4 regions of the Faecalispora anaeroviscerum genome follow, and region 1 is predicted to be linked to each of the others. Evidence: predicted binding sites of a transcription regulator. Region 1 holds the regulator's gene; each other region holds the start of a gene.
What was found. Region 1 encodes Rex, which represses fermentation and respiration genes when NADH is low (regulators of the CRP and FNR family bind a similar motif). Its sites were predicted from a motif close to ATTGTTAANNNNTTAACAAT; they were not measured.
Positions count from the first base shown of each region.

Region 2: adhE (bifunctional acetaldehyde-CoA/alcohol dehydrogenase) is a predicted target of Rex. The motif match lies at 4,121-4,140, and genes of this name have one in related genera.
Region 3: QOS46_RS08190 (phosphoglycerate kinase) is a predicted target of Rex. The motif match lies at 2,215-2,234, and genes of this name have one in related genera.
Region 4: QOS46_RS09405 (phosphoenolpyruvate carboxykinase (GTP)) is a predicted target of Rex. The motif match lies at 5,335-5,354, and genes of this name have one in related genera.

Region 1 covers NZ_CANOOQ010000001.1:995,247-1,003,338, reverse strand. Annotated here, with positions in the region: gene QOS46_RS05025 (CTP synthase) at 1-151, shown strand, start outside; gene QOS46_RS05020 (GntR family transcriptional regulator) at 259-948, shown strand; gene QOS46_RS05015 (HAD family hydrolase) at 1,057-1,722, opposite strand; gene ribH (6,7-dimethyl-8-ribityllumazine synthase) at 1,703-2,191, opposite strand; gene QOS46_RS05005 (bifunctional 3,4-dihydroxy-2-butanone-4-phosphate synthase/GTP cyclohydrolase II) at 2,216-3,415, opposite strand; gene ribE (riboflavin synthase) at 3,432-4,070, opposite strand; gene ribD (bifunctional diaminohydroxyphosphoribosylaminopyrimidine deaminase/5-amino-6-(5-phosphoribosylamino)uracil reductase RibD) at 4,052-5,152, opposite strand; FMN riboswitch at 5,304-5,418, opposite strand; gene QOS46_RS04990 (redox-sensing transcriptional repressor Rex) at 5,502-6,170, opposite strand; gene QOS46_RS04985 (TraX family protein) at 6,302-7,033, opposite strand; gene QOS46_RS04980 (glycoside hydrolase family 25 protein) at 7,518-8,092, shown strand, end outside.
Region 2 covers NZ_CANOOQ010000001.1:2,357,951-2,366,042, reverse strand. Annotated here, with positions in the region: gene QOS46_RS11735 (FAD-dependent oxidoreductase) at 1-1,143, shown strand, start outside; gene QOS46_RS11730 (Crp/Fnr family transcriptional regulator) at 1,338-2,009, shown strand; gene QOS46_RS11725 (DUF2500 domain-containing protein) at 2,116-2,508, opposite strand; gene QOS46_RS11720 (DJ-1/PfpI family protein) at 2,523-3,134, opposite strand; gene QOS46_RS11715 (GNAT family N-acetyltransferase) at 3,190-3,648, opposite strand; gene QOS46_RS11710 (hypothetical protein) at 3,645-3,974, opposite strand; gene adhE (bifunctional acetaldehyde-CoA/alcohol dehydrogenase) at 4,202-6,835, shown strand; gene rbr (rubrerythrin) at 7,067-7,606, opposite strand; gene rsmI (16S rRNA (cytidine(1402)-2'-O)-methyltransferase) at 7,779-8,092, opposite strand, start outside.
Region 3 covers NZ_CANOOQ010000001.1:1,641,731-1,649,822, forward strand. Annotated here, with positions in the region: gene QOS46_RS08175 (MORN repeat-containing protein) at 1-982, opposite strand, end outside; gene QOS46_RS08180 (hypothetical protein) at 1,243-1,467, opposite strand; gene trmL (tRNA (uridine(34)/cytosine(34)/5-carboxymethylaminomethyluridine(34)-2'-O)-methyltransferase TrmL) at 1,646-2,140, shown strand; gene QOS46_RS08190 (phosphoglycerate kinase) at 2,394-3,590, shown strand; gene tpiA (triose-phosphate isomerase) at 3,697-4,467, shown strand; gene gpmI (2,3-bisphosphoglycerate-independent phosphoglycerate mutase) at 4,498-6,012, shown strand; gene QOS46_RS08205 (hypothetical protein) at 6,100-6,522, opposite strand; gene QOS46_RS08210 (hypothetical protein) at 6,666-7,280, opposite strand; gene QOS46_RS08215 (M56 family metallopeptidase) at 7,631-8,092, opposite strand, start outside.
Region 4 covers NZ_CANOOQ010000001.1:1,893,165-1,901,256, reverse strand. Annotated here, with positions in the region: gene polA (DNA polymerase I) at 1-2,578, shown strand, start outside; gene QOS46_RS09425 (arsenate reductase/protein-tyrosine-phosphatase family protein) at 2,626-3,051, shown strand; gene rimI (ribosomal protein S18-alanine N-acetyltransferase) at 3,053-3,514, shown strand; gene QOS46_RS09415 (flavodoxin family protein) at 3,528-4,256, shown strand; gene tsaD (tRNA (adenosine(37)-N6)-threonylcarbamoyltransferase complex transferase subunit TsaD) at 4,253-5,269, shown strand; gene QOS46_RS09405 (phosphoenolpyruvate carboxykinase (GTP)) at 5,446-7,215, shown strand; gene gdhA (NADP-specific glutamate dehydrogenase) at 7,538-8,092, shown strand, end outside.

The DNA.
Region 1 (8,092 bases):
GGAGCTTCCGGGTCACCCGTGGTTTATGGGTGCGCAGTTCCATCCGGAGTTTAAATCTCGTCCTAACCGCCCGCATCCGCTGTTCCGTGGTTTTGTCGGCGCTGCCAAGGAGTATAAAAGAGAAACTTCGGCTGATAATAATGCCACTTGAAAGCAGTGATTGAACTCTTCCCCCGCCGCAGGTGGGGGAAGAGTTCTTGTACTGGCGCTAGACCAATTTAAAGTGAATTGACGATAACACGAAAGGGTTAGAATCTCATGGAGCATAAAATCAAGGTATCTGCTCCGGTATATCAACAGATTGCGGCGGATATTGCCGCAAAGATCGTTGAGCGCAGGTACCAGGTGGGGGATAAACTGTACGCCCGGTCGGCGTTGGCCAGCCAGTACAGTGTTTCGCCTGAAACGGCCCGCCGGGCCATTGCCGTTTTGTCGGATCTGGAAATTGTTTCGGTAGTAAAAGGGAGCGGAGTCGTTATTCTCTCCTACGACAACGCGGTTCGCTTTGTTCAGCAGTTTATGGAGATTAAGTCCATGTACGACCTGAAAAAGAATATCATGGACAGCCTGGAGCGGCAGCGCAGAGAGACCGAGTATATGAAGGAATCCATTTCTGAAATCTTGGACAGGACGGAGCGCTTTCAAGCGTTTAACCCTTTTATTCCGTTTGAAATTGAGATTACGACCAAGACGCCGTATTTGAATCTTTCGATTTCCGATATTAATTTTTGGCACTATACAACCGCAACCATTCTGGGCATCCGCAGGGGAGAGATGATGATGATTTCCCCCGGGCCTTATGCGGTTCTCTCCGACGGCGACGTTCTCTATTACTGCGGCGATACAGACTGCCAGCGGCGTGTCCGCAACTTTCTGTATCCAGAGCATCCGCCGGAGCAGGCGATTCTTCAAAAATTACGTTCCTCCCATCGAAAAGTGGAGGAATAAAAGCAGCATCCTTTCGTTGCCTGATTAAGGCCAAAGAAAGGATGCTGCTTTTTATAATAGGGCTTTTCTACCGTCGTCATCCCTCATAAAACAATGTCTGATTATGCTTTAATTCGTCTTTGCTAAGCATTCAGAAACAGCAGTTAAAATCCCCTCAACGGAAGAAACCTGAATCGTTGCACGGCTCAGTTCTTCCAAACTGCCATATCCATATGTGCAGCCAATGGATATTAGGCTGTGCCGCGCTGCAATCTCCATATCCTGCCATCGGTCGCCAATCACTACCCAGTTGCCGGAACAGTTCAGGTTGATCAAGTCAAAAATCTGCCATTTGGGTGCAAAGGCGAAATCTTCCGTACAATAAAATGCTGAAAAGTATTGATCCAACCCCCAATATTCACGATGCGCCTGCATATAGCTGTGTTTGCAGTTGCTGAGAAAGATCAAATTGTGCCCCGCGGCTTTCAGCCGCTGCAGAACAGTTAGAGCCTGAGGGTACAGCTTTGCGTTTCCGGCGAGAGTTAGCCGCACCATCTCATCGCCTACGACTTTACTGCAGAAAGCTTTTTCTTGCTCAGTCAAAGCAGGCATGAACTGTGACCACATATCTTTTGCAGAGAATCCTAGCCAACGGCTGATCTCGTGTGCAGACCATTCCCTTTGGAGAGCCAGACCTTTCTTTACAAGTTGTTCATAGGAAAGGCGGAAGGCGGGCGCATAGATGTGAAGGCTTTCGTGCAGAGTTCCGTCATAATCAAAAATTAAGCTTGCCATGCTGCGCTTCGATCTCACGAATCAGGTTGACCATTTCAATAGCGCCCACAGCACAATCAAAGCCCTTGTTGCCTGCCTTGGTGCCTGCTCGTTCTATGGCCTGTTCAATATTTTCGGTAGTCAGCACACCAAACATGACCGGAATATTGCTATGCAGAGATACATGGGCAATCCCCTTGGATACCTCATTGCACACATAGTCGTAGTGTGTTGTGCTGCCCCGGATGACGGCGCCAAGGCAGAGGACGGCATCGTATTTCCCGGTTTTTGCCATTTTAGAGGCGATGAGCGGAATTTCAAACGCCCCGGGAACCCAGGCAATGTCGATAGCATCCTCACTGACCTCATGGCGTTTCAGTCCATCCAGCGCACCGCTTAGCAGCTTGCTTGTAATAAACTCATTGAAACGGGCTGCAACAACACCAACCCGAATATCCCTGGATACGAGTTTTCCTTCAAATGTTTTCATGGTGATACTCTCCTTTATTTGATATCAGTAATTCAAAAGATGTCCCATTTTTTCCTGCTTGGTTTTCAAATAGAACAGGTCATGTGCGCTAGCGTCCATTTGGATCGGAACACGCTCCGCAATTTCCAGCCCAAAATCGGATAGCTGATAGACCTTATCAGGGTTGTTTGTGAGCAGGCGCAGGGTCTTTGCACCAAGGTCACGCAGAATCTGCGCGCCGATGAAATACTCCCGCAGATCTCCCGAAAAACCCAGCGCAAGATTCGCCTCTAACGTATCCATCCCCTGATCCTGAAGCGCATAAGCGCGCAGCTTATTGATCAAGCCGATCCCGCGGCCCTCCTGACGCATATAAAGCAGAATGCCGCGGCCTTCCTTTTCAATCTGCGTCATGGCCGCTGCAAACTGCTGGCCGCAGTCACAGCGCTGAGAACCGAAGGCGTCGCCGGTCAGGCACTCGGAGTGGACCCGGCATAAAAGGTTCCGGCCGTCGCCGATTTCCCCCTTTACCAGCGCCACATGGTGTTCGCCGTTGAGCTTGTTACTGTATCCATAAATCTTGAAATCACCGTATTTGGTAGGGAGGGATGCACAGGTGACCCGCTCCACCAGATTATCATTCCGTTTGCGGTATTCCTGCAGGGCTTTGATGGTAATCATCTTAAGGCCCCATTTTTGCGCCAGCTCCATCAGCTCCGGCGTACGCATCATGGTACCGTCCTCCCGCATGATTTCACAGCACAGGCCGCATTCCTTTAAACCGGCCAGCCGCATCAGATCCACCGTAGCTTCGGTATGCCCGTCGCGTTCCAGAACGCCGTTTTCCCTTGACAGCAGCGGAAACATATGGCCGGGACGACGGAAGTCCTCCGGCTTCGCATTTTCTTCCACGCATTTCATGGCGGTTATGCTACGCTCGGCAGCCGAAATACCTGTGGTGGTACTCACATGGTCGACAGAAACCGTGAACGCAGTTTCATGGTTATCCCTATTATCGCTGACCATTTGAGGAAATTGCAGCTTTTTGCAAAGTGTTTTGCTCATAGGCATACAGATCAGGCCCTTGCCATGCACTGCCATAAAGTTCACATTTTCCGTAGTGGCAAACTGGGCGGCACAAATAAAATCGCCCTCGTTTTCGCGGTCTTCGTCATCGGTAACCAGAATAATTTTGCCCTGCCGAAGCTCTTCCAGAGCCTCTTCAATGGTGCTGTATCCAAACATTTTAATTCCTCCTGTTTTAAAAGCCGTGTTTCGCAAGAAATTCGGCTGAGATCGTTGTCCTGGGTGATTGGGCTTCCATGAGCCGCTCCACGTATTTTCCAATACAGTCGTTTTCCAGATTGACCATGTCGCCAATGTGTTTGCCGGACAGAATGGTCTTTGACGCGGTATGCGGTATAACGGAAACGCTGAAACCATCCTCATGGACTTTCGCCACCGTCAGGCTGATCCCGTCTATTGCAACCGAGCCTTTTTCAATGATGTACTTCAAAATGTTGGGGTCGGCTTTCACAGTATACCAAACGGCGTTATCGTCTTTTGTAATGGCGGAAATTGTTCCGGTGCCGTCGATATGTCCCGAGACAATGTGTCCGCCGAACCTGCCGTTTGCGGGCATTGCGCGTTCCAGATTGACCGGGCTTCCTGTGCGCAAGCTTCCCAGAGAAGAGCGGTTCAGGGTTTCGTGCATCACATCGGCAGTAAAGCCGCTTTGAGAAAAGAAAGTGACGGTAAGGCAGACGCCGTTAACCGCGATGCTGTCCCCAAGGTGAATATTCTCCAGAATCATCCGGGACTGCACCGAGACGGCGGCGGATTTCTGGCCTTTGCGGATGGTCTGGATTCTGCCGATCTCCTCTATGATCCCTGTAAACATCCAAGCACCTCGCTTTCCAATAAAATATCTTCGCCAATCCGCGTGATTGTCGGTTCGCTCAGCCGGAAGGCATCCTTCGGGAAATCGACGCCGAGGCCCGCTACCGGAGTCTTTGCGCTGCCACCAAACAGTTTGGGAGCAATATAAGCCTGAACCCTGCTTACGATTCCGCTTTGCAGGGCAGACCAGTTTAGGGTGCCGCCGCCCTCCAGCAAAACGCTGTCGATTTTTCTTTCGCCCAGCACCCGCATCAGGTAGTTTAAGTCAATGTGACCGTCTTTTTCGGGCAGTACTACAATATCGCAACCTGCTTCCAGATAAGGCCGATGCTTTTCACGGTCCGTTACCGCTGTGGCCAGGAGCGTACCGGCAATTTCTGTCGACGTGACAAGCCTTGCCTGTAACGGCGTTCGCAGGTTGGTATCACATATGATTCGAAGGGGATTTCTGCCGTTTTCCATCCGGCAGGTCAGCAGGGGGTCATCCTCGAGAACAGTGCCAATGCCCACCATGACGGCAGAATATCGGTGCCGGTCTTCATGAACGCGCCGGCGCGCCGCTTCCCCGGTAATCCATTGAGACTTACCCTTATGTGTGGCGATTTTTCCGTCCAAAGTCATGGCGTACTTCATAATCATGTAAGGTGTGCCGTTTTGAATGTAATGAAAAAAACTTTGATTGAGCGCATCGCATTCGTCTTTTAATATGTTTTTCGTCACTTCGATTCCATGGGAACGCAGAATTTCAATCCCTTTCCCCGAAACCTGAGGATTTGGGTCGGATGATCCAATTACTACACGATGAATGCCGCTCTCCAGAATGGCGTCGGTACAGGGCGGCGTTTTTCCGTAATGGCAGCAAGGCTCAAGGGTCACATAGATCGTGGCACCAGCCGGGGATAATCTACAGCTTGCGAGAGCATTACGTTCCGCATGGAGCGCCCCATACCTTTCATGATACCCCTGCCCGATGATCTGACCATCCTTTACAATCACCGCGCCCACCATCGGATTTGGATTTACCCATCCGCAACCTTTTTTTGCAAGCTCGACGGCAAGACTCATATATTTTGAATCCGTCATATCACACCTCCAAAATATAAAAATGCCCTGAACAAAATCGTTCAAGGCATTCCAGTACCGCAGATGTAAACCGGTGCTGATGAAAATAAAAAAGCTCTGGAATAAAAACTATTCCAGAGCAAATTTTCATACACACAGAAACACTGTATCCATTCATCTTCTTTCATCCAGACTATACTGTCGGCTTCGGAGTTTCACCGAATCATGCCTTGCGGCTCGTGGGCTTTACCACCGGTAGGGAATTGCACCCTGCCCTGAAGATATTATTCAATTGTATTCATAATACCATTTGTTCTGTGTTTGTCAAGAGAAAAGCGAAGCACAGCGGTGTTTTCTTTGTTGCAAATAATTAAACCGTAGTTCCATCTGAGAGTTCTTTCTCCTCCTGATGATCCGAAATGCGGTAGCACAGCGTCATCAAGCTGTCGTTCAAATGGACGTTTTCCACTACGGTGTCCGGGTACTTCATTGTAATATCATAATGGCTGAAATTCCAGAAGTTGCGGATGCCGAGGTCATACAGCTGCTCCGCGAGCTTTTCTGCGCCTTCCCGCGGAATACAGAGGATCGCCATGGCCGGCTGCTCCGCATCGCAGAATTCTTTCAAACGGTGCATGTCGGTTACGGAAATACCGTTGATCTCGGTGCCGATTTTAGTCGGCGAGTTATCGAAGATTCCCACCAGCTGAAACCCCTGCGTGGTAAAAGACATATGGAGTGCCAAGGCTTGCCCCAGATTGCCGGCTCCGATCAAAATTGCTTTGTAAGCGTTTCCGAGCCCGAGAATTCCCCCGATTTCCCGCTGCAGCTGATCGACAATGTAGCCATAGCCCTGCTGGCCAAACCCGCCAAAGCAGTTTAAATCCTGGCGGATTTGAGAAGCGGTAAGACCCATTTTTTCAGACAGCTCTTTGGAAGAGATACGGGTCATCCCCATTTTTTTGAGATGCGTTAGAAAGCGGTAATAACGCGGAAGTCGCCGAATCACGGACATGGAAACGTTTTCCCGTTTAGACATTTAGTCCACCTCCAATAATTTTAAATATTCCTTTTATATTAATTGCTCACAAAACAGTGGAAATAAATTTCCAGTTTACCCCCGCCGCAGGCGGGGGTAAATCTTTTTGCCTGTTTTATGGAGATTAGTGTTTAGATAACGAATTGATGAATCATTGTTAAAATAATCAGGTGCAAGGGATAAAACACATAAAAGAACCATTTACCCGCAGAGGAAGTACCGCGCTGCCCGTTATAGCAAAGCAGCAGAGGAACAGCCAGAAGAAGGCCAAACTGAAAGAATCCGCCCCACGGCGGTGCACTGCTAAGCAAAGAATTATTCCAGGCTAAAAAACCGGCAGCGACCGTGGCCGCCCCCGCGAACAGAAGCATCTGCCGTATGGGGTCAAGCCGGTGTTCGGCAAATACGATCGTAAAAATTACCGCAAAAACCGACCAGTCGCCCAAAGAAGCCAACAGCATAAGCAATAGTAACCCAAGCCATCCGACGAGTCGATCTCGCAGTTTGTCCAAAATCCAGACCGAAAGAAGGGCAAACAGTAGCGTGAACAGCACGTTCAGGTGAAGGGGAAGAGTCAGGACGTGCAGGTTTCCTGTCAGAAAGAAGTGATAGGGTATCTGAGAAATCACCGCAAAGACTGCCAGCCTCGCCGCATATCTGGTACGGCTGCGGGTTTGGTAATATCCCTGCGCGATGAAGAAGCACATGATTGGGATTGTGGTTCGCCCGATCGCATGAAGAAACTGGCCGGTTCCGCTGTAGGTTGAGAGGAACAGCCATGCAAAATGATCCGCCAGCATGGCGGCTGCCGCAATCAGCTTCAGGGAATATGCGGATAAACCACAATGAGTGTTCTTTTTCATTTGGCTTGTCTTTCCCTTCTGGTGGGATAAGCCTCTCTGTTCGTGCAGAGAATCTAAAAACAAGTGAAACTTATTATGAAGTAAAACGAAAAGCTTGTCAATGCCTTTCAGAGAATGAAACCCAAGATCGATAATTTTTTATCTTTCAATTAGACGAAATTTAAACGTTTGTATTCCGAATCGGAAAAGCTGTGATTTTCTTACCAGAATAGTATAGTATATTTTATATCAAATGGATACACCTAACGCAGAATCTGGTAAAAAAATATCACGAGATTCCGGTTGCGAGAGACTTTAATATCGTATGAATTTACAAAAAGGAATCGTCCGCTGCAAAACAGTGGGATGGAAGAAGTAAATGATTGAAAAGGGAGAGCGGACAAAGAATTATTCCATCATAATATAAAAAAGTGGGGGATTACTTGCAGAAAGAAGAGCAAGTAATCCATTTTTTGCATCTTATGGTAGGGAAAGGAGCGTTATCATGTCTACCAGAAAAGGAATTGATGTTTACAATGGGACAGGTAAGGTCGACTGGATGCTTGTAAAAGAAGCCGGGTACGATTTTGCCATGATCAAATCCAGTGAAGGGAACACACTGGCAGATCACAGCATGAGTGAAAACTTGACTAAGGCCGCGATGGCCGGTCTGCATACCGGTGTGTACCACTGGACTCACGCCGTTTCAACGGAAGAAGCCGCAAAAGAGGCTGAGTTTTTTCTGAATTTGATCCGGGGCTGCAAAATGGAATACCCTGTGGCACTGGATGTGGAACAGGATACGATACTCAGCCTTCCACGCGATCAACTGACCGATATTGTAATAGCCTGGTGTAATCAGGTGAAACAGGCCGGGTATTATGTGGCAATCTACGCGAATCTGGATGTTTTGCGAAACCACTTGGACTGGAGCCGAATCAAACAGTTTGATTTGTGGCTGGCTCAATATCATACGGAACTGTCGAATGAATTCCCTGCATCAATTTGGCAGAACAGTAATACAGGAAGGGTTCCCGGAGTAAAAAACGGAACGGGAGATGTTGACCTGAACCTTTCCTT
Region 2 (8,092 bases), 1.4 Mb from region 1:
ATTATGGCCGCGTTGGATTACGACATGGCCTGCGAGGTGCAGCAGTACCTGCGCCACCAGGGGGTAGGCCTGGTACTGTCACAGAAGGTCACCGCAATCGACCCTCAGACGGACGGCCTGCGTGTTCATCTGGAGAACGGAGAAACACTGGAAGCCGATCTTCTCCTGCTCTCGGCGGGCATCCGGCCCGAAAGCACGCTGGCACGCGACGCCGGCCTTACCGTCAACGAGCGCGGCGCCATCCGTACCGACAGCCACATGCGCACCTCCGATGAAAACATCTACGCGGTGGGCGACGCAGTCGAGATCACGAATCTTGTCACCGGCCTGCCCGGTTATGTGCCGCTCGCAGGCCCGGCCAACAAACAGGGGCGTATCGCGGCAGACTGCATCTGCGGGCTCGGCAGTGAATACCGCGGCACGCAAGGCTCTTCTGTGATGAAGCTGTTCGATATGACAATCGCCTCCACCGGCCTGAATGAAGCCGCGGCAAAATCCGCCGGGCTTTCCTACGATAAAATCCACATCTTCTCTCCCTCGCACGCAACCTATTACCCCGGCGCAGTGAACCTGACGATCAAGGCGCTGTTCGAGCAGCCGACCGGGCGAATCCTCGGCGCGCAGGTGGTCGGGTTCGACGGTGTCGACAAGCGCTGCGATGTGCTGGCTACGGCAATTCGCGCGGGGATGACCGCCTTTGATCTCGCGGAGCTGGAGCTGTGCTACGCTCCCCCGTATTCCTCCGCCAAAGACCCGGTCAACATGGTCGGCTTCGCGATTGAAAACATCCTAACCGGCAAGGTGCGGCAGTTCCACTGGAATGAAATTCCCCGCGTAGTGGATGACCCGAATGCCGTGCTGCTGGACGTAAGAACCGACATGGAATGGAACAACGGCGCGATCCCCGGCGCGGTTCACATTCCGCTTGATTCCCTGCGGGAGAACCTCACAGGACTCGATCCTGAAAAAGAAATCTACGTTCACTGCCAGAGCGGCCTGCGCAGCTATTTGGCCTGCCGCATTCTCTCTCAGCACGGTTTTTCGTGCTATAACCTCTCCGGCGGCTACCGCCTGTACAGCATGATCCGCGGCAACCAATCCTACGACAGCGCGCCCGCTCACCCGTGCGGATTAAAGCTCTGATTCCGGAATTTGTCGCTTAAAAAATTTCCCCGGCCTTGAATAAAATAAAAACAGACCTTATACTGATGATACAGCAATCTTTTTTTAAAATGATATGATTTTCCCGCTTCGCCTTTGGCCCAGCGGGGAAATCAACCATTTTTTCAGCTTGTATCGCAATACAGATAAGGCCTGTTTTTTTGGGGGGTGTTTTCATGGAACAGACGCCGATTACGCTGGAGCAGATTTTTCCCCAGTGGGAAAAGCTGACGCCCCGGCAGCAGCAGCTGGTGCGCGCGCAGACCCATTCGAAGCGCTTTACGCGGGGGCAGATCGTACACCAGGGGCACAACGACTGCTCGGGCCTGCTTCTGGTGCGAGATGGTCAGCTGCGCGTTTTTATCGAATCTGCCGGCGGCAAGGAGGTTACCTTGTACCGCCTGTTTAACTGGGATATTTGCCTGTTCTCCGCGTCGTGCATCATGAAAAACATCAGCTTTGAGCTGCATGTGCAGGCAGAGCGTGATTCTGATGTTTTTATCGTGCCCGCCGCGCTGTACGAAAGCCTGATGAAGGAATCCCTGCCCGTTGCGGATTACACCAGCCAGCTGATGGCCTCCCGCTTTTCCGATGTGATGTGGATGATGGAGCAGATTCTGTTCACCAGCTTCGACAGCCGCCTTTCCGCGTTTTTGCTGGAGCAGAGCGAAATTGAAGGCTCCCCTTCGCTCACGATGACCCATGAGGAAATCGCGCGGCATTTGGGCAGCGCCCGTGAGGTAGTGAGCCGCATGCTGAAATATTTTGCCGATGACGGCCTGGTTCAGCTCTCGCGCGGCCATGTCACCCTGCTCAACCCAAAGCGCCTGCGCGAACTAGTGCAGTAAGAGAGTTTTTGTGGGTTGAAATCAATTCTCGTATGGAAATTACTTGTTTAAAAAGGATCAGGAGTTCTGCAAACAGAACTCCTGATCCTTTTTATTTGAATTGTGTTTATCCTCTGTCGCGTTCAAAATTTAAATAGCGCGTCCCCTGAAAGGTAAGGCGACCCCGGTCGCGTTCAGCTAGCATCCCGTATTCCGTACTTTTGATATGGAACTCAATCCGGTCGCCGCTTTCCACCTCAAAGGTGACAAAATAGGTAGTAGAGGTATTGGTCGTCACCATGTCCGGGTTGGCATTGCTCGCATAATGATGCACATCGGCCCGCTTGGCTACGATATGCGCCTGCACGGTTAAAATGGGGGATTCGTTGTTCTTCTTCCACTGTGTGGCGCCCCTCACCGCAGAAATAAGGATCATACCAAACACCACCACAAACATCACAACCACAATCACCGGTATGATGCTGAACATAGCCCCTCCGAATCCAAAAGCAGAATCCATCGCTTCTTCTCCTTTCAACGGTTGACGCCGCCGCTCTGCGCGGCACAGGCAAACGGGTCATCATCGCGGTCGCGGTTCCAAAGGTATTCCGCTCCTCGCGCGGCTTCCTCGGCGGCCTCTTGGCCAAGCCGGTCAGAAAGAAAACCCAGCGTCATATCCATGCCCGCCGAAACGCCCGAGGACGTGTAGAATTTGCCGTCAACCACCCACCTGGCGCTGCGCACCCAATTCACCGCCGGATTCACTGAAACCACCCAGTCCATCGCCCGCTTATTCGAGGTGGCCCGGCGGCCGTCCAGAAGGCCGGTTTTTGCCAGCAGAGCCGAGCCGGTACAGACGGTCAGGCAGTAATCCGCCTGCTGTGCGGCCTCCCCCAGCCGTGCGAGAAAGCGTTCCTCCTGAACGAGTGAGCGCGTTCCCATTCCGCCGGGTACAAGCAGAGTGGCTGTTCTGTCCACACTGTCCAGCGCCCGGGTCGCAATCTCCGTTCCCTGCCGGCTGCGCACCAGGCCACCGTCAATCGATACAAAGTGCAGGAGGTAATTGCTGGGCCGCCCTAAAATTTCTACCGGGCCGAACGCGTCGAGCGTTTCAAAGTCCGGGAATAACAGCACATTAACTTCCATCCTTCTCACCCTTTCCGCAATCCCCTAACGCCAGAGGATTGCCAGCCCTCGTTTCTCACTCCGCAGCACCCCAGCGCATCACATACTCCGCTTCGCCGGTCGCGGCATCCTTCTGCCGCCGAACCGTTGAAAAGCCCTCCCGCAGGTAAAACGCAAGGGCCTTTTTGTTTTTCTCATAAACACAAAGGGTTAGGGTGGGGAACCGCTGTTTCCACTCATCCAGCAGCGCCTTTCCGATTCCGTTGGAACGCGCCGGAGCATCGACAAAGATTCCCTCAATATGCCCGTCGTCCAGCCCTGAAAAACCCAGAATTCTTCCTTCCGCCTCGCAGACCAGCACCTGAGCCTGCGGTAGCAGCAACCCCACCATCGGCAGGTTTTGCCGCCAGTATTCCTCCGGGATAAAATCGTGCGCCTGCAGATTCGCGGAAAGCCAAATCTCCAGCACCGCAGGCAAATCTTCCTCTTGCAGCACACGAATGGTAAAGCCCTTCGGCCCCTGATGCAGGCTCATTGCGGCTTCCTCCTCAGCTTGACGATCTGCGTGCCAAACACGCCGCCGATCAGGCTGGCCAGCGCATAAATGATCGCGTATATCCACGCCCCTTCGTAAAAGATAAACGCAGACGGCAAAAAGAGCAGCCCGGCCAGCAGCGCAAACACAAAGCTGCCGAAAGGCCGGAAGATGCCGTAAATCAGCGCACAGAAGAAACAAACCGCTAGCATAACCCCCAAGAACGGAAGCAGCACCATACCCATGCTGACCAGAATCAAAGGCGGCAGATAAAACAGAACCGCCAGCACCAATAAAAACGGAAGCATTCCCGTCAATCTTTTCATATTCTCTCACCCGTACATTTCCAATTTTCCTTAGCATACCATAAATGCAGCGAAAAGGCAAAATGCGGCGGATAAAATTCTCCTCTTTTAGAAAGCGAAAAAGATTGACAAACAATTAACATATTCGATATAATAGGAATGTAGCGATAGTTAAAAAAATAACAATATATTTTCTGTTGTTCATCCATCCTGTCACCCATTCCTATTTTTGAATCGGAGGAATTGATATGGCCACAATAAAAGCTCCCAAAGCAGCCGTACAGAACCCCACCGGGTTCGTGACCAACGCAGAGACCTTAACTTCACGAATTACCGAACTGCGCAAAGCTCAGAAGCTTTTTTCAGGCTATTCCCAGGAACAGGTTGATCGAATTTTTCTGGCCGCCGCCATGGCCGCAAACCACCAGCGTATTCCTCTTGCAAAGCTGGCGGTTGCAGAAACCGGCATGGGGATTGTAGAGGACAAGGTGATTAAAAACCACTATGCTTCCGAATCTATTTACAACGCGTATAAAAACACGAAAACCTGCGGTGTTCTGGAGAGGGACGCCTCGTTCGGCATTCAAACCATCGCGGAGCCAATCGGCGTGATCGCCGCGGTGATTCCGACAACCAACCCAACCTCCACCGCTCTTTTTAAAGCACTTCTTTGCCTGAAAACCCGAAATGCCATCCTCATCTGCCCGCACCCCCGCGCCAAAGAAAGTACGATTACCGCCGCCAGAGTGGTTCTGGATGCAGCTGTGGCCGCCGGAGCGCCTAAAGGCATTATCACCTGGATTGACGCCCCCTCTGTGGAGCTGACAAATCAGGCTATGAAGGAAGCGGATCTTATTCTTGCTACCGGGGGCCCGGGCATGGTGCGGGCCGCCTATTCCTCTGGCAAGCCGGCCATCGGCGTCGGCGCGGGCAATACCCCCGCCATTATCGACGGTTCCGCAGACCTGATTCTGGCCGTAAACTCGATCGTACACTCCAAAACGTTCGACAACGGCATGATCTGCGCTTCAGAGCAATCGGTGATTGTGCTGAGCGACGTTTACGAACAGGTGAAAGCCGAGTTCGCAGCGCGCGGCTGTTACCTGCTCAACCCCGAAGAAACCGAGCTGGTTCGCCGAACGATTTTGATCGACGGCGCACTCAACTCCAAAATTGTCGGTCAGTCCGCGCACGCCATCGCAAAGCTCTCCGGCTTCGACGTGCCGGAACACGCGAAAATCCTGATCGGCGAGGTGGAAAGCGTGGAACCGGCGGAAGCCTTTGCCCATGAAAAGCTCAGCCCTGTTCTCGCTATGTACCGCGCTCAAAACTTTACCGACGCAGTTCAAAAGACGGAGCGACTGGTGGCCGACGGCGGCTACGGCCACACCTCTTCCCTGTATATTAATCCCGTGACTGAACCGGAAAAGATGGAGCAGTTTGTCGCCGCGATGAAAACCTGCCGCGTACTCATCAACACGCCTGCCGCGCAGGGCGGGATTGGCGACCTGTATAACTTTAAGCTGCCCCCTTCGCTAACACTCGGCTGCGGCTCATGGGGTGGAAACTCCGTTTCGGAAAACGTGGGCGTTAAGCATCTGCTCAACATGAAAACCGTAGCAGAGAGGAGAGAAAACATGCTTTGGTTTCGCGCTCCGGAAAAGGTATATTTCAAACGAGGCTGCCTGCCGGTGGCTCTGGGCGAGCTGAAAGACGTACTCCACAAAAAAAGAGCGTTTCTCGTCACCGACGAATTTCTGTTCCGCAACGGCTATACAAAGAGTATTACCGATCGCCTCGACGAACTGGGGATTGCGCACACCACCTTTTTCAATGTTCAGCCAGACCCGACTCTGCACTGCGCAAAGGAAGGCGCCGCAGCCATGGCCGCGTTCGAGCCAGACTGCATTATCGCAATCGGCGGTGGCTCCGCAATGGATGCCGGCAAGATTATGTGGACCATGTATGAGCATCCCGAGGTAGATTTTATGGATCTCGCCATGCGTTTTATGGATATCCGCAAGCGGGTGTACACCTTCCCCAAGATGGGCGAAAAAGCTTATTTCATCGCCATTCCCACCTCGGCCGGCACCGGCTCTGAGGTAACGCCGTTCGCTGTGATTACCGATGAGGCTACCGGCATCAAATATCCGCTGGCCGATTACGAGCTGATGCCCAAAATGGCGATTGTCGATGCAGACCTGATGATGCACATGCCGAAAAGCCTGACAGCTGCTTCCGGCATTGACGCGATGACCCACGCACTGGAGGCCTACGCGGCCATGCTGGCGACGGATTACACCGACGGCCTTGCGCTGAAAGCCCTGAAAAGCATCTTTACCTATCTTCCCCGGGCATACGAGCGGGGTGCGGAAGACCCCATCGCGCGTGAAAAAATGGCGGATGCCTCCACCATAGCGGGCATGGCGTTTGCAAACGCGTTTCTCGGTGTGTGCCACTCCATGGCGCACAAGCTAGGGGCGTTCCACCACGTGCCGCACGGCGTGGCAAACGCGCTGATGATCACCTATGTCATGCGCTTTAACGCCGACCCCTGCCCGGCCAAAATGGGGACCTTCCCGCAGTATCAGTACCCACACACACTGGAGCGCTACTGCGAATGCGCCGACTTTCTCGGCATTCCCGGCAGCAGCGACGAAGAAAAATTCAACGGCCTGCTCGCCGCGATAGAGGAGCTTAAGGCAAAAGTGGGCATTCCAAAATCGATTCAGGCCTGGGGCGTTAACGAAGCCGTGTTTCTAGAAACCCTTGACGAGATGACCGAGCATGCCTTTGACGATCAGTGCACCGGTGCAAACCCCCGGTACCCGCTGATGAGTGAGATTCGGCAGATGTACCTCGATGCCTACTACGGGAGGTAAGCGGAGCAGTTGCGTGCCGCCGCAAAAGGAATCTATAATAACAAATTGCGGAAAGCATTAGATCTAACAACACAAAAAATACGCCCTGATCAGGCTTGAAAAGCCGAATCAAGGCGTATTTTATTTTAGAAAGGCTGTTTACAGCAACACCTTCCAGCCGTACGCAGTCCTTCTGCCAAACCGGCAATTTGCATTGCCGGGAAAACGCCGCTCCTATGGAACAGGAACTGCTTAATAGTTTTCAGCCTTGCGCTCGAAGAAAGCCTGGGGATGCTTGCAGGCAGGACAGATCTTGGGAGCTTTGTCGCCAATATGAATGTATCCACAATTGCGGCATACCCAAACGGTCTGTTCGCCGCTCTGGAACACAATATCCTCCTGAATGTTCTTCAGCAGCTTGCGGTAGCGCTCTTCATGGGATTTTTCCACAGTGCCTACCAGCTTCATCGCAGTGGAGATCTCCTGAAAACCTTCCTTCGCGGCAGTCTCGGCGAACTCCTTGTACATTTCTGTCCACTCGTAGTTTTCGCCCTGCGCGGCATCCAGCAGGTTGTCCTTTGTGGCTCCTACCTCGCCGCCATGCAGATATTTGAACCACAGCTTAGCGTGCTCCTTCTCGTTGCCGGCGGTTTCCTCAAAAATAGCTGCGATCTGCTCGTAGCCTTCTTTTTTCGCCTGAGAAGCGTAGAATGTGTACTTGTTTCTGGCCTGAGATTCCCCGGCAAATGCAGCGAGCAGATTTGCTTCGGTTTTGCTTCCTTTCAGTTCCATACTGTTCGTCCTCCTTGTAAAAATGAGTAAGAGATGCCACCCCGCTCCAGACGCTTTGTGCGGCGGAATAAAACGCCGGTTCACCGGCGTTTTGAAATAGGATGTGATCGCTTCATTTCTATTATACTAAAAAATGTCAAAAAAACAAGTGGAAACGGTAAAAAATTAAGAATTATTCGCAAATTTTTTTGTAAATCTCCGCTTTGGAGTGCCCGCTTTCCTTTGCGGCGCGTTTCGCCGCCTCCGAAACAGAGGCTCCCTCCTCCAAAAAGGTGCGCGCAAGCTCTATGGTGTCCTCCAGCGTGAGCGGCTCCTCCACAGGGATAGGGGCCCCCTCGATCACCAGCACGAATTCCCCCTTGGGGCTCTCTTCGGAATACCGGCGCGCCGCTTCGGAGAGCGTGGTACGGATGACCTCCTCGTGGATCTTCGTCAGCTCGCGCACGAGCGCGATGCGGCGGTCGCCCCAGGCGGCGAGCATATCGA
Region 3 (8,092 bases), 650 kb from region 1:
GCTGGCCGTTCATCGCATTACATAGCGTTTTGGGAACATCCGGCTGGGTGGATTCTTTTTTTGGAAAATCCTGCATATTTTCAGGTTCGACGCATAGATCACTTCGGATTTCATCCAAATTTTCTTCCATTTTTTGAATTTGCTTCAATAAATCTGAAACCGCAATCTCCCCCGCCTTCGCCGGGTTCGGCGGAAGTGATTCCTCCCCGGCACTGTTTTCCTCCCGCAAAATCGCCGTTCCCGGCCAAGGCTCGTCCTGCTGCGGCGCATACAACTCCTCCTGCGAAACAGAGGACGGCTCATCCGAGAGAGAATGCTCCGCGCTCTTTTCGTCCTGTTGCGGAACAAACACGGGAACGGATGAGACCACACCACTGCGCAGCCGCTCCTGCAGCTCTGCGCGCCTGCGATATTCCTGTTCGGTGCAGTAGCAAAAGTCGCCGTCCAGCCGCGCCGCGATGATCTGCGGTTCACCCACCTCGGAATCGATCATCGTCTGCTCCACCGTGCCCATGCAAATCGGGCAGGCGCGCAGAATGGTTTGGGATTGCTCCCCGTTTTCCTGCCAGTGCGTCCGCATCAGCTCCTCCGGGCGCTCCGGCAAAACAGAAAGCGACTCCTGCACCGCGCCGCCGGGCGCGTAATACTCCGCCTTTTGCAGGTGATGTTCCTTATTGTATTCCGTGCGGCTGCGCACGGCTCCATTTTCATCTAATATGGATAGGGCATAGCCGCCCGGGATCGAGCGAACCTGCTCTGTCAGGCGGCGGTCACACGAGCGCTCCCAGACAAAGCCGCCTGGGGAAAGTGCATAGCGCACCTGCACCTGCATTCCATCCTCCCGGCCTGAAATACGCCCCTTCCCTTTCTTCCCGCTCCCCAAAAAATCACGGCGCGCCTCAAACAGCGTCCCGTGCAGCGAGGCCAGAGCGCTGTATCCTTTATAATAAATCGTTAATATTTCCTGCTCCGAAACCCGCATGGCCCAAAGCCCTCCCAATGCCTGATCTCTCTGTATGAGAGCCAATAAAATCAGCCTCGTGCCGCCGAAAAATCGTTTCTTCCCCGCCTGCGGCAGGGGAACAAAGCATTCGTGGTACGGTATGTATCAGTGTATCTGATTCGAAAGTCTTTGGCAAGGGAATCATGCCGGATTTTTGCGGATTTTCCTCAAAATGAAAGCTGCCGTAAAACAATGCGGAAATCCGCAACCGTTTTACGGCAGCCGTGCCTGGGCCGTGTTTATTTGAACATATACTCCATGTTGTCCAGCACACCGTTTACCTTACGCATCGCCTTGCCGGCGGTACGCTTCAACTGACGGTTGCTTTTCATGGCCTTGCTGCTAACACCGGCTACCGCCAGGCCAGCCACCAGCCCCGCACTCATGCCTTTTACAAAACCCTTTGTTTCATTATACATATCGATTACCCTCCATATGGTGTAGATCATTTTCAGACCCGACATTATTTATTCCCTCCAGATTCCATAGATAATCAGAAAGATTATGGCAAAACCAATTTTTACACTTATCTTTTCCGAAATATTTGCAATTTATTGATAGACTTTTTTTGCCGCTTGGATTATGATTGGTATGATAAACGGCAATCATTCCCAAACAAAAGCAGAAAGGAACACCCGAATCATGGCAACCCTAAATATTGTTATGGTAGAACCGGAAATTCCTCAGAACACAGGCAACGTGGCACGCACCTGCGCCGCAACCGGAGCTACCCTGCACTTGGTAGGGCCGATGGGCTTTACCATTGACGACAAAAAGCTCAAACGCGCCGGGCTGGATTACTGGCATTTGCTCGATATTCACTACTACGCTACTTTGTCCGATTTCTTCAAACAAAATACCGGGCATTTTTTTTATTTTTCAACGAAGGCGCCGCACACCCATACGCAGGTTTCTTACCCAGACAACAGCTACCTGGTGTTCGGCAAAGAGACCGCCGGCCTGCCCGAGGAGCTGCTACAGAAGAATCCCGATTCTGTTGTGCGCATTCCCATGCTGGAGGAAGCGCGCAGCCTGAACCTTTCGAACGCGGTGGCAATCGGCGTTTACGAGGCGCTTCGCCAGTGGGATTACCCCCGCCTTACCCGCATTGGGCACCCGCGCAGCTTTGAGTGGTAATTTTTTTCGTAAATCGAATTTATCGACGTTCCCACACTTGAAAAAAAGGCAAAAATAGAATAAAATGGGATCAAATAATTATTAATTTAACAATATGTACCCATGCCATACAATCGAATTTGATCATATAGCCATTTGCCTGTAAAGGGGCTTGTTATGAAAACAGCATTTCTTTCCTCTCCACAGGCAGGGGAAGAAATCAACAGCCTGTTTAAAAAATAAAATTATGATATCAATTAAAGGAGTGCAGCTTATGAACTATCTGAACAAAAAGAGTGTGGAAGATATTGATGTTGCGGGCAAACGCGTTTTGGTCCGCTGTGACTTTAACGTTCCTTTTGATGGTGAAGGAAATATTTCGGACCCTAAGCGTATTGATGAAGCACTCAAGACCATTCGCTACCTGATCAGCCATCACGCAAAGGTGATCCTTTGCTCTCACCTGGGCCGCCCGAAGGGTGAATTCAACCCGCAATATTCCCTGGCCCCCGTAGCGGCCTACCTTTCAAAGGCGCTCGGCCAGCCCGTACAGATGGCGAAGGACGTGATTGGCGACAGCGCCAAGGCGATCTGCACTTCTTTAAAAGAGGGCGAGGTCGCTCTCCTCGAAAATGTGCGCTTCCATAAAGAAGAAGAAAAGAATGACCCGGAATTCTCGAAGGCTCTGGCCTCTCTGGCAGACATTTATGTGAATGACGCGTTTGGCACCGCGCACCGCGCGCATGCTTCTACCGCCGGCGTAGCTGCTTACCTGCCCGCCGTATGCGGCTATTTGATTCAGAAAGAAATCACCGTCATGGGGAATGCTTTGGCAAACCCGAAGCGCCCCTTTGTCGCAATTTTGGGCGGCGCAAAGGTTTCGGATAAAATCGGCGTCATCAGCAACCTGCTGGACAAGGTAGACACGCTGATCATCGGCGGCGGCATGGCCTACACCTTCATGAAGGCGCTGGGCTATTCCATCGGCACCTCGATCTGCGAGGACAACAAGCTGGATCTGGCACAGGAAATGATGGCAAAAGCGAAAGAGAAAAACGTGAAGTTCCTGATTCCCTTGGATAACGTGGTCGCCGACAAATACGACGAGAACGCCAACCACCAGATTTCCGATTCCGACCAGATTCCGGACGGCTGGATGGGCCTTGACATCGGGCCGAAAACACAGGAGCTGTTTACCTCTGCTCTGAAGGGCGCGGGAACGGTTGTATGGAACGGGCCGATGGGCGTCAGCGAATGGAAAAACTTTGCGGCCGGTACGGTGGCCGTAGCCAAGGCCGTTGCCGAAAGCGGCGCGGTTTCCATCATCGGCGGGGGCGATTCCGCAGCGGCTGTGGAACAGCTTGGCTTTGCGGATAAAATGACTCATATTTCCACCGGCGGCGGCGCGTCTCTGGAATTCCTGGAGGGCCTGGAGCTGCCCGGTATTGCCTGCCTGAACGATAAAAACTAAGCAAAGAAAAGGGCGGGCGAAAGTCTGCCCTTTTTTCAACCGGGGCCTCCTCCGTTTTCAAAACGTTCGGGCTGCCCCATACAGAGAAAGAGAGGAAGAGAATCCTATGAATAAAGAGCTGAGAAGAGCCGTGATTGCCGGCAACTGGAAAATGAACAAGAACCCTGAGGAAACCAAAGCGCTGCTTGCAGCGGTTGCCCCGCTGGTAAAGGGCGCAAAATGTGAAGTAGTTGCCTGCGTTCCGTTTATTGATCTTCCCGTGGCAATCGAGGCCGCGAAGGGCACGGATATTCAAATTGGCGCGCAGAACTGCCACTGGGAGGAAAGCGGCGCCTTCACCGGAGAAATTGCCGCCAACATGCTCACCTCAATCGGCGTTTCTTATGTCATCATCGGGCACAGTGAGCGCCGCACTTATTTTGGCGAGACCGATCAGACCGTAAACAAGAGAATGCGCGCCGCGCTCAACGCCGGGCTTTCCGTCATTCTGTGCGTTGGCGAAACGCTCGAGCAGCGCGAGCAGGGCATTACGGAAGAGCTAGTTGCCCTTCAAACAAAAATTGCTCTGCTTGGTGTGACCAAAGAAGAGCTTTCCCGTGTCATCATCGCCTACGAGCCCATCTGGGCCATCGGCACGGGCCGTACTGCCACTTCCGCGCAAGCGGGCGAGGTCTGCGGGGCCATCCGCAATGTGATCGCTGCGTTATACGATGAAAAAACAGCCAACGCCTTCACCGTTCAGTACGGCGGTTCCATGAATGCCAAAAACGCCGCAGAGCTGCTGGCACAGGACGATGTGGACGGCGGGCTGATCGGCGGCGCTTCGCTGAAAGCCGCAGATTTTGCGGAAATTGTCCGCGCGGCCTCTGAGGGTTAATCCTCAACTGTATCGCAAAGGAGAACTGTTATGAAAAAACCTTTGATTTTAATGATTCTCGACGGCTTTGGCATCGCCCCTGAATACGGCAACGCCATCATGGCCGCGAAAAAGCCGAATCTTGACCGTCTGTTCCGTGAAAACCCCCTTACCCAAATCGGTGCTTCCGGCCTGAATGTGGGCCTGCCAAACGGGCAGATGGGCAATTCTGAGGTTGGCCACACCAACATCGGCGCAGGCCGCATCGTGTATCAGGAATTGACGCGCATCACAAAAGAGATTGAAGACGGCGAGTTCTATCAAAACCCCGCTCTGATCAAGGCGGTTGCTGCCGCAAAAGCCAAAGGCACGGCGCTGCACCTGATCGGCCTGCTATCCGACGGCGGCGTTCACAGCCATAACGGCCATATGTATGCTCTGCTTGAGCTGGCCAAACGCCACGGCCTTTCCAAGGTGTACGTTCACGCGCTGCTCGACGGCCGCGATGTTCCCCCGTCCTCCGGCAAAGGCTTTGTAGAGGATTGCCTTGCAAAAATGCAGGAGATCGGCGTAGGCAAAATTGCAACGGTTGCCGGGCGCTACTACGCAATGGATCGCGATAACCGCTGGGAGCGCGTCTCAAAGGCATATAACGCAATGGTGCTTGGCGAGGGCGTTCAGAATCCCGACCCCATAGCGGCCGTGGCAAAATCATATGAAGACGGTGTGACCGATGAATTTGTCTTGCCGGTTGTCTGCGGGCCGGAGGGCCGGATTTCCGCTGATGATTCCGTCATTTTCTTTAACTTCCGCCCCGACCGCGCCAGAGAGCTGACCCGTGCGTTTGTTGACCCCGATTTTACCGGGTTTGAGCGCGCCAAGGGCTTCTTCCCGCTCACCTACGTCTGCATGACGCAGTATGACGCGACGATGCCGAACGTAGATGTCGCGTTCCACCCCCAGAGCCTGAAGAACACACTGGGAGAGTATCTTTCTGACCTCGGCATGACGCAGCTCCGTATTGCCGAAACGGAGAAATACGCGCACGTAACCTTCTTCTTTAACGGCGGCGTAGAGACGATATATCCCGGCGAGGACCGCGTGCTGATTAAATCTCCGGCGGTTGCCACGTATGACCTGCAGCCCGAAATGAGCGCATATGCCGTAACCGACGCACTGGTGGAGAAAATTGACAGCGGCTTGTACGATGTGATTATTCTGAACTTTGCCAACTGCGACATGGTAGGACATACCGGCGTATTTGATGCGGCCAAGGCCGCGGTAGAAGCCGTTGACACCTGCGTAGGCCGCGTGATCGACGCAATCGAGCGCATGCACGGCACCGCGATCATCACCGCGGACCACGGCAACGCTGAAAAGATGTACGAGGAGGATGGTTCTCCCTTTACCGCACATACCACAAACCCCGTTCCGCTGTGCGTTGTCGGTTACCCGTGCAAACTTCGTGCAGACGGCAAGCTGGCGGATATAGCACCTACGATGCTCAAGATTCTCGGCCTGCCGCAGCCGGCTGAAATGACGGGTGAAAGCATGATTGTAGATTAGCTAATCTAATCAAATGATACGAAACAAAGAAACAGCAGAGGCTTTCCGATTTCGGAAAGCCTCTGCTGTTTCTTGTAAGTTAACGCTTTAATGCCGAAAGAAGCGGACTGTTGTATCAGTTTCCTCGTCATAAAAGTAAAAGGAGTTTTTCCCCAAAACGACAATTGTGTTTTGGGCGGGATCATCCGCCTTGAGCAGATATAGATTTTCTTCCACATGCTCATAGGTTCCTTTCAATAAAACCTTCTCTTTATTACCACTTTTTTCTTCTCGTTCCAACCTTTCGATTTGAAATTCATCGTGAAAAAATCGAGCATTATAATAGGTAGAGGAAAAGAACCTTGACTGATATAAGCCTTCAATTGTACCGGAAGGAGCAATCTGCTCTATCTTGTTCATCATGCCCAACACTAAGCACAAGAACAAAATAACTGTCAGTAAAAAGATTGGGAAAGGGATAGTTTTATGATAAAACCGTAAAAAACGTTCTTTGAATGGAATTTTTCCCATCTAAAACTCCTCCTTGATAAAATCGAGGGAATTTAATTTTGTTTCGCCATACTTAACTGGAACACATCAAACAGTCCATATAGATTTAAAGCAATTTAAGTAAATAGACATTCCTATTGCCTTAAAAAATCAAGTATAAATTATCATACTTTTTTTGCCCAATACTCATTACTATACTCAGTGGACGGATACATTGTCATATATAACGTAGTCTTGCCGGTCTTAATATTGGTTCGGTAAATTTCTGCCTGTCGAACCTCCATCTTTTTGCTCACATATAGCTTAAAATAATCTGTTTTATTATCTGCTGTCGCAAAACAACCTGTTCTTCCGGAACTACTAACAACACCTAATTCAATATTAATATTTATAAGTTTATAAGGCTTTGAGAAACTAACTGAAGCGCCAATTGACGGCCCCCCTTCATTAAGCCAATAAAATCCTCCACCTGAAGGAAATCGTGTACCACCTTTCGGCTGACCACCTGCATACCCGCCCTTAGTAACATATTTCGTTTGAACATACTTTGTGTCATAGGTATAATCTCGATCACCTGAAGCCAACTGATACTGCCCCTGCAAAGAAGCAATTTTGGCATCCACTTGACGTTGTATGTCTGCATCACGCTCTTCTTGAGAGGTCACGACCTTATTTACAAGTGGCTTTTCTGTTTGTGCAGCATAGGATGAAAAAGATATTGAACTAAACGCGACCGCCAGAGTGAGAACTAACGCTGAAAATCTTCGCATCTTATCCATGATTGAGTTCTTATTTTATTGTTTGAAAAGCAGCTTTTCTAAATAAAATAATATCAGTATTATTAAATAATGTCAATATCATCATATAAATTATATACAAATCAATAAATCATATTTTTATTTCACTGGAATCCAATCCGTCAACCAATCTGTATACGTAACAGACCACAAGCGTTTTTGCTTAATGCCATTATGCTGTCTATATACCCATCTCTTTTGTTCAGAAAACAATGTGATATTCGAACTATTTTTTACATTTTATGTCAGACGTAGCATAAGCCGGAAAGACCAAAGACATCAATGCTATTAGTACAGCAAAGATCGATACTGCTCTTTTCATTCGTATTCTCCTACTTCTGTATAATTTTTAAACTGGTATAAGGTTCATCTGTCAGATCCTCCTTAGAAATTGTACCGAAGGATTCACCATTAATATACAGTTCTAAGGTTCCGTTTTGGTTCCGCTGAATATAGGCGTTCTGAGCGGTGATTGTAATGGTTTCTCCGGTATTGCCAAAAGGCGGATCATACGCCGGCTGAAGTATCACAAGATAAGAAAGAAAAAAAAGGAGAATGGCAAAAATGTTGGAGAGGATTGTTTGTTTTCGCTTCTTACGAGTATCCATAGAAAGCACCAGATGAAATCTCTGCCCAATAAAGCCGCCCGCTTCCGGTTTCATAAGGGCGGCTGTGTTGATAGAAGCTCTTTGTTTTGTATTTTTCAGCTGCATTGCAGCATGCAGAATAGCCTCCAAATAACCGATTCGTTCCCGGGCATTCAAATTCTGCGAGATTGAGACATCACAGCGCAG
Region 4 (8,092 bases), 900 kb from region 1:
GAAATTACTGGTGCTTGACGGAAACAGTATCCTGAACCGCGCGTTTTACGGGATTAAGCTGCTGACCACCAAGGACGGCCATTTTACGAATGCCATCTACGGCTTTTTGACGATGCTCAAGAAAATATCTGACGAAACGCAGCCGGATGCGGTTGCGATTGCGTTTGACCGCAGGGAGCCAACGTTTCGGCACCTGGAATACGACGGATACAAAGCTCAGCGCAAGGGGATGCCTGAAGAGCTGGCGGAGCAGATGCCGGTGTTAAAGGAACTGCTGGAGCTGCTCGGCTACCCCTTGGTGGAGCAGGCAGGCTTTGAGGCCGACGACATCTTGGGAACACTGGCCAAGGCCAGCCGCCAGCAAGGCGCGGAATGTGTGATTGCCACGGGAGACCGAGACAGCCTGCAGCTGGTGGGCGACGGCGTGACCGTACGCCTTGCCGCGACCAAGTTCGGCCAGCCGCAGGTAACGGTGTACGACACCGAGAAAATCCGCGAGGAATATGGCGTGGAGCCGCCGCAGATGATCGAGATCAAAGCGCTTCAGGGAGACAGCTCCGACAATATTCCCGGCGTGGCGGGCATCGGCCCCAAGGGCGCGGGCGAACTGATCCGCAGCTTTCACGACATCGACAATATCTACCAGAATCTCGATACCATCGAAATCAAAGAAGGAATGCGCAAGCGCCTGCGCGAGGGAAAGGACAGCGCTTACCTCAGCCATAAGCTGGGTACCATCTGTACGGAGGTACCCATCGACACGAAGCTCGAAAGCTACCGCCCGCAGCCGGGCGACAAAGCGGCTGCGGCTCGCCTGATGGCTCGCTTGGAGCTGTTTTCGCTGATTCCAAAGCTGGGGCTGGACGCTCCGGCAAAGGATACCCCCGAGCGGAGTGAAGCGGCAGAGGCTTTGCCGGTCAAAGTGTTGGTCGACGGCGCGGGGTTGCTGATCCCTCTGCAGGAGCGGGGCCGCGCGGATCTGACAGCTGTGTACGACGGCAACGAGATTTCTTCTCTGCTCTTGCCCATAGACGGTACGGTGTCGGTTCTCAAACCTGACAAAGCGTTTTTGCGCGCGCTGTGCGGCAACGCGAAGATCGTAAAGAACATTCACAACAGCAAGCCGTTTTTTGCCGCGCTGGAGCGCCTGGGGCTGGAAGTTAAAAACCTCGGCATGGATACTCTGCTCGCGGCCTATCTGCTGAACCCAACGTCGTCAGATTACGGGGTGGAGCGGCTCGCGGCGGAATACGAGGTACTGGTGCCGAACGCGAACGGGGAGTACCCGGATGCGGCCCGTGCGGCGCTTCTTCCCGCTCTGGTTGATCGCCTCACAGCCGAAATTGAAAAAAATGGTCAGCTTGATCTGCTAAGAAACATTGAGCTGCCACTTGCCAGTGTACTAGCCCGCATGGAAACCGCCGGTGTTGCGGTGGATGCAGCCGGTATTGAGGAATATGGCAAGGGCCTGCAAATCCGCATCGACGAAATCCAGAGCCGCATCTATGAACAGGTCGGCTATGAATTCAATCTGAATTCCCCAAAACAGCTTGGGCAGGCATTGTTTGAAAAGCTGGGGCTCCACACGGGTAAAAAAACAAAAAGCGGCTACTCCACCAACGTGGAGGTTCTGGAAAGCCTGCGCTATGACCATCCTGCGGTAGAAATGATTTTGGAATACCGCGGGCTGACGAAGCTCAAATCCACCTATTGCGACGGGCTGCTGAAGGTGATCGGGCCGGACGGGCGGATTCACTCGAGCTTTAACCAGACCGAAACGCGCACGGGGCGCATCAGCTCCACGGAGCCGAATCTACAGAATATTCCCGTGCGCACCGAGCAGGGCCGCGAGCTGCGCCGCTTTTTTATTGCCCGGCCCGGGTGGGTGCTGGTGGACGCCGACTACTCGCAGATTGAGCTGCGGGTGCTGGCCCATGTGGCTGACGATAAAAATATGATCGAGGCGTTCCGCGAAAACGCGGATATTCACCGCATCACCGCCGCTCAGGTGTTCCGAATGCCGGAGGAGATGGTCACACCGATGATGCGCAGCCGCGCCAAGGCGGTCAACTTCGGCATCGTGTATGGCATCGGCGCGTTTTCGCTGTCAAAGAACATCGGCGTTACCCGCAAAGAGGCGGATGATTATATCAAGGCGTATCAGGCTCACTACGACGGCGTGCAGCGATATATGAACCGTGTGGTAGAGCTGGCCAAGGAGCGCGGTTATGCCGAAACGCTTTTCGGCCGCCGGCGCTACCTGCCGGAGCTGACCAGCAGCAACTTTAATCTGCGTTCCTTTGGTGAGCGTGTTGCGATGAACATGCCGATTCAGGGCACCGCGGCGGATATTATTAAAATCGCGATGATTCGTGTGGCGGAACGACTGACCCGTGAAAAAATGCAGGCGCAGCTCATTTTGCAGGTGCACGATGAGCTGATCGTCGAAGCACCGGAGGAAGAGGCCGAGGCTGCGGCGAAGCTGCTCACAGAAGAAATGCAAAATGCGGTTTCGCTTTCCGTGCCGATGCTGGCGGAGGCCAAAATTGGCAACACATGGTATGACGCAAAGGAATAATGAAACATTCAGCTCCCGGCGACGGTAGGGAAGAAAGAGGAATGCATATGAAAATGCTATTTATCTGTACGGGCAATACTTGCCGCAGTCCCATGGCCAAGGGGTTATTTGATCAGCTGCTGGCTGAGCGCGGCATTACGGATATCACCTGCGACAGTGCCGGGCTGTTCGCAAATGCAGGCGAGCCTGCGGCAGAAAATGCGGTGGTTGCCTGCCTCGAACTGGGGGTCGACCTTTCCGTCCACCGCTCTAAAACCCTCACGAGGGAAATGCTGCAATCTGCCGATCTGTTTGTTGTGATGATGCAGAGCCACGCCGGGGTACTTCAATCAGCCGGGGTACCGCAGGAGAAAATTAAGGTACTGGGCGGCGGTGTGGGCGACCCGTTCGGCGGGAGCCTTGCGATTTACCGCGCCAGCCGCGACCAGATTCAGAAGGCGCTTGAGGAACTGTTACAGGAGCTGGGGTACTGAGATGGAGCAGGATAAAACAGTTGAAATTCACATTGTCCCCATGCAGGAACAGCATCTGGACGCGCTGGCCGAGTTGGAGCAGCTCTGCTTTTCTCAGCCTTGGTCGCGCGAGGGCCTTGCAACAGAACTCCTGGAGCCGACCGCCTGCTTCCTGGCAGCGGAATGCGGTGGTAAAACGATTGGCTACGCGGGAATGCACTGTGTTCTGGAAGAAGCGTATGTCACCAATGTTGCGGTTGACCCCAGATTCCGGCGGCACGGGGCCGGGCGGCTGTTGATGCAGGCGCTGGAGCGGGCAGCCGTCGAACGCGGCGCAGCGTCTTTATCACTAGAGGTGCGATTATCTAATCAGGGTGCGATTGATTTATACCGGGGCTGCGGATTTGAGGAAATCGGCCTGCGCCGGGGCCTGTATGAGCAACCGAAAGAGGATGGCCTGATTCTCACTAAGACCTTTTGCTGAAAGAAGGGTTTTCATGAAATACTGTGTTGTGTACGGTAGCCCTCGCAAAAAGAATACGTACCATGCGGTGCAGATCGTCAAGGAGCGTCTGACCGCTCTGGGCCCTGCGGAATTTACCGAATTTTACCTGCCTCAGGATTTGCCGAAGTTTTGCACAGGGTGCTTTACCTGTATTATGAAAGATGAGGCACTATGTCCTCATCGAGAATATACGGAGTCGATCGAACGCGCGATGCTGGAAGCCGACGGTCTGATTTTCTCTTCGCCGGTCTATGTGATGGAAGTGGCGGCTCCGATGAAGAACATGCTCGACCATTTTGGGTACCTATTTATGCCCCACCGCCCGCACAAAGAGATGTTCCGCAAGAGTGCGCTGGTTGTTTCCACCACGGCGGGTGCGGGAACAAAGTATGCGATGGATGCCATTGCCCGCTCTCTGTCATATTGGGGCGTTAGTCATATTTTTCGTTGCGGGTTTGCCATGCAGGCGGCAGATTTTAACGGAATGAAAAAAGAAAATCGCAGCAAAGCGGAGCAATCCTTGCGTCAGGCAGCAGATCGCCTGTATGAGAGCCTGAAAAAAGGCTCTCCGCCAACCATCCGAACACGGGGTATGTTCTTCGTGATGAAAAAGATGGTGCTGAATATCGCCAATAATCCTCCGGACCGTGCTTACTGGAAAGAACAGGGATGGGATCGGGGAGAAAAACCGTGGAATCAAGCAAAGGGGAAACAGGAATGAGAGTGTTAGGAATTGAAAGCTCGTGCGACGAAACAGCCGCGTCTGTGGTAGAGGACGGGAGGCGTGTGCTGTCGTCTGTCATTGCGTCGCAGGTGCTAGAGCACCGCAAATTTGGCGGAGTTGTGCCTGAAATTGCCTCGCGCCGCCATGCGGAGGCCATTGTGGGCGTGGTGCAGCAGGCGCTGGATGATGCCGAAATGAAGATAAAGGATTTGGATGCGATTGCGGTCACAGCGGCGCCGGGCTTGATCGGTGCGCTTTTGGTAGGCGTGAATTTTGCCAAGGGGCTGAGCTTTGCGTCCGGCGTGCCGCTGGTGCCGGTGCATCACCTGCGCTCGCACGTGGCGGCAAATTATCTCACAAGTCCCACGCTCGAGCCGCCCTTTTTGTGTCTGGTGGTTTCCGGCGGGCATACGCATATTGTCCATGTAGCGGATTATACGAAATTCCGCGTGCTCGGCTGTACGCGCGATGACGCTGCCGGCGAGGCGTTTGACAAGGCGGCCCGCGCCATGGGCCTGCCCTACCCGGGCGGCGTGTTTCTGGATAAAGAGGCGGAGCTTGGGAATCCGGGTGCGTTTTCTCTGCCCCACCCGTCGGTGGAGGGCGCACCGTTTGATTTCAGCTTCTCCGGCCTGAAAACATCGGTGATTAATCTGATTCATAATGCAGAGCAAAAGGGGGAGGAGATTCCATGCGCCGATCTGGCGGCATCGTTCCGCCGTGCGGTGGTAGAATGCCTGGTGCGCAATGTGACCGCCGCCATGCGCGAAACCGGGGAACACCGGCTGGTGATTGCGGGCGGCGTGTCCGCCAATTCTTTGCTGCGGCGCGAAATGGAGCGGGTCTGCCAAGAAAACGGCTGGGAGTTTTACCGGCCTGAGCTTTCTCTTTGCGGGGACAATGCCGCCATGGTTGCGTCGCAGGGGTACTACGAGTTTCAAGCAGGTCGGCGCGCCGGCTTGAATCTGAACGCATTGGCCACCATGGAAATCCAGCTCGATTTTCAGTGATTTGGAACAGATTGGCAGCTGATGTTTTTTTCGTGATTCCTTAAACGAACTTAACAGATATTCTGATTGTTTTTTGGTTGACAATCCACAAATATCAATTGATTCCTAAGTCAAAATCGATTATAATAAAAAACAGAGTTATCGTATTTGGCCAACAGGCCGGAAGGAGAACTGGAATGACAAACAACAAATCGGTATTGAACTGGATCGAAGAAATGAAAGCTCTTGTCAGCCCCGATCAGCTGGTCTGGATCGATGGCTCCGAGCAGCAGATCGAACAGCTGAGAGCAGAGGCTTGCTCTACCGGGGAGCTGATCAAGCTTAACCAGGAAAAGCTGCCGGATTGCTATCTGCACCGCACTGCGGTCAATGATGTTGCCCGCGTGGAGGATCGTACCTTTATCTGCTCCCGCAAGGAAGAGGACGCCGGCCCCACCAACAACTGGATGGAGCCCCAGAAAGCCTATGAAATGCTTTACGATATTGCTCGGGGCAGCTATCAGGGCCGCACAATGTATGTAATTCCCTACTCCATGGGCCCGGTTGGCTCGCCTCTCGCGAAGATCGGCGTGGAACTGACGGACTCCATTTACGTTGTGCTGAACATGGCGATAATGACCCGTGTAGGCCAGGCGGTTTGGGATGTTCTGGGCGATAATCCCGAGTGGGTGCGAGGGCTGCACTGCAAATGCCAGATTGATCAGGAAAAGCGCTACATATGCCATTTTCCGGAGGACAACACCATCATTTCCGTGAACTCCGGTTACGGCGGAAATGTTCTGCTCGGCAAAAAATGCTTTGCGTTGCGTATCGCGTCCAATCTGGGCCGTGAGCAGGGCTGGATGGCGGAGCATATGTTGATTTTGGGCATTGAAAACCCTGAGGGCAAGGTCACTTATATTTCGGCGGCGTTCCCGTCGGCTTGCGGCAAAACGAACCTGGCCATGCTGATCCCGCCGGAGGGCTACCGCAATCAGGGCTACCGAGTCTGGACAGTGGGCGACGACATCGCTTGGATGCGCCCCGGTACAGACGGCAGACTGTATGCCATCAACCCCGAGAACGGATTCTTCGGCGTCGCGCCCGGCACGAACGCCAAATCAAACTTTAACGCTTTGGAGTCTACAAAGAGGGGTACCATCTTTACCAACGTGGCGCACAATCTGGACGACAACACCGTTTGGTGGGAGGGTCTCGACAAGAACCCGCCCAAGAACGCTATGAACTGGAAGGGCGAGCCTTGGGACGGCACCACCTCCACAGAGAAAGGCGCGCACCCCAACAGCCGCTTTACCGCACCTGCCAAGAATTGCCCCTGCATCAGCCCCGAAATGGACAAGGGTGAGGGCGTGCCGATTTCCGCCATCATTTTCGGCGGTCGCCGCGCGCAGACTACTCCGTTGGTCTATCAGTCTCGCGACTGGGATAACGGTGTGTTTGTCGGTTCCATCATGGCCTCCGAAACAACCGCTGCCGCTGCGGGCGCTGTTGGCGTCGTTCGCCGCGACCCCATGGCGATGCTGCCGTTCTGCGGTTACCATATGGGCGATTATTTCGGCCACTGGATCGAAATGGGCAAGGTTCTGGGCGATAAGGCTCCGAAAATCTTCAATGTCAACTGGTTCCGTCTGGACGACGAAGGTCATTTTCTGTGGCCCGGTTTTGGCGACAACATGCGCGTGCTGGATTGGATTATCGCCCGCGTAGAAGGCAGAGCGGACGCGGAAGAAACCGCTATCGGCTTTGTACCCAAGGCCGAAGACATTAATATTCATGGCATTGAGGATGAGATTTCTCTCGATACGCTGCACAGCATCCTGAAGGTGGATCAGGCTCAGTGGGCCAAGGAAGCGGAGGGAATCGAGGAATTCTACCATAAATTCGGTGATAAGCTGCCCAAAGAGCTGCATGAGGAACTTGAGAAGCTGCAAAAGCGCGTGAAATAAGTTTTTAATCAGTAATGCGGGTTTTATTCCGATCATACAATCTGCATAAAAGGAACGGTTCCTTCCTGGAACCGTTCCTTTCTTATGTTTATGAGAAAATGTGCCTATATTTGGAGCCGAAAACGCGGGAGGAGCAGTAGTTTTTGACTATGGTGAAAATCTGTAAGTGAAATTGCTTGCGATATAAAATTCATAAATATAACTAAATAGATTATAAAATACTTAAAAAATCAAAAAAATACAATTAAATGAAGCGTAAATATTGATAAAATTCAAAATTTAGAGTATAATCAAAAATAATATGCAAGAGGAGGTAATCCACATGTCTTTTCAAAATCAATATCTGTTGTCCGTGTATCAAGCCGTATGCCAACGCAATGCAGGCGAACCGGAATTCCTTCAGGCTGTTCAGGAAGTTCTGGAATCCCTTGATTCTGTGGTGGAAAAACGACCGGATCTGGCAGCGTCAGGTATCATAGAAAGGCTTGTGGAACCGGAACGGATGATTCAGTTTCGGGTATCTTGGATTGACGATAAAGGCGAAGTACGGGTGAACCGTGGCTGGCGTGTTCAGTATAACTCTGCGATTGGCCCTTATAAAGGCGGGCTGCGTTTACACTCCAGTGTAAATGCTTCTATACTGAAGTTTCTCGCATTTGAGCAAACCTTTAAAAATTCTCTGACCGGTCTGCCGATAGGCGGTGCAAAGGGCGGTGCGGATTTTAATTCAAGAGACAAAAGCGAGGGGGAAGTCATGCGATTCTGCCAAAGCTTTGCCACAGAGCTGACCAAACACATTGGAGCAGATACCGATGTGCCTGCGGGCGATATTGGAGTAGGTTCCAGGGAGATTGGGTATATGTTTGGTCAGTATAAA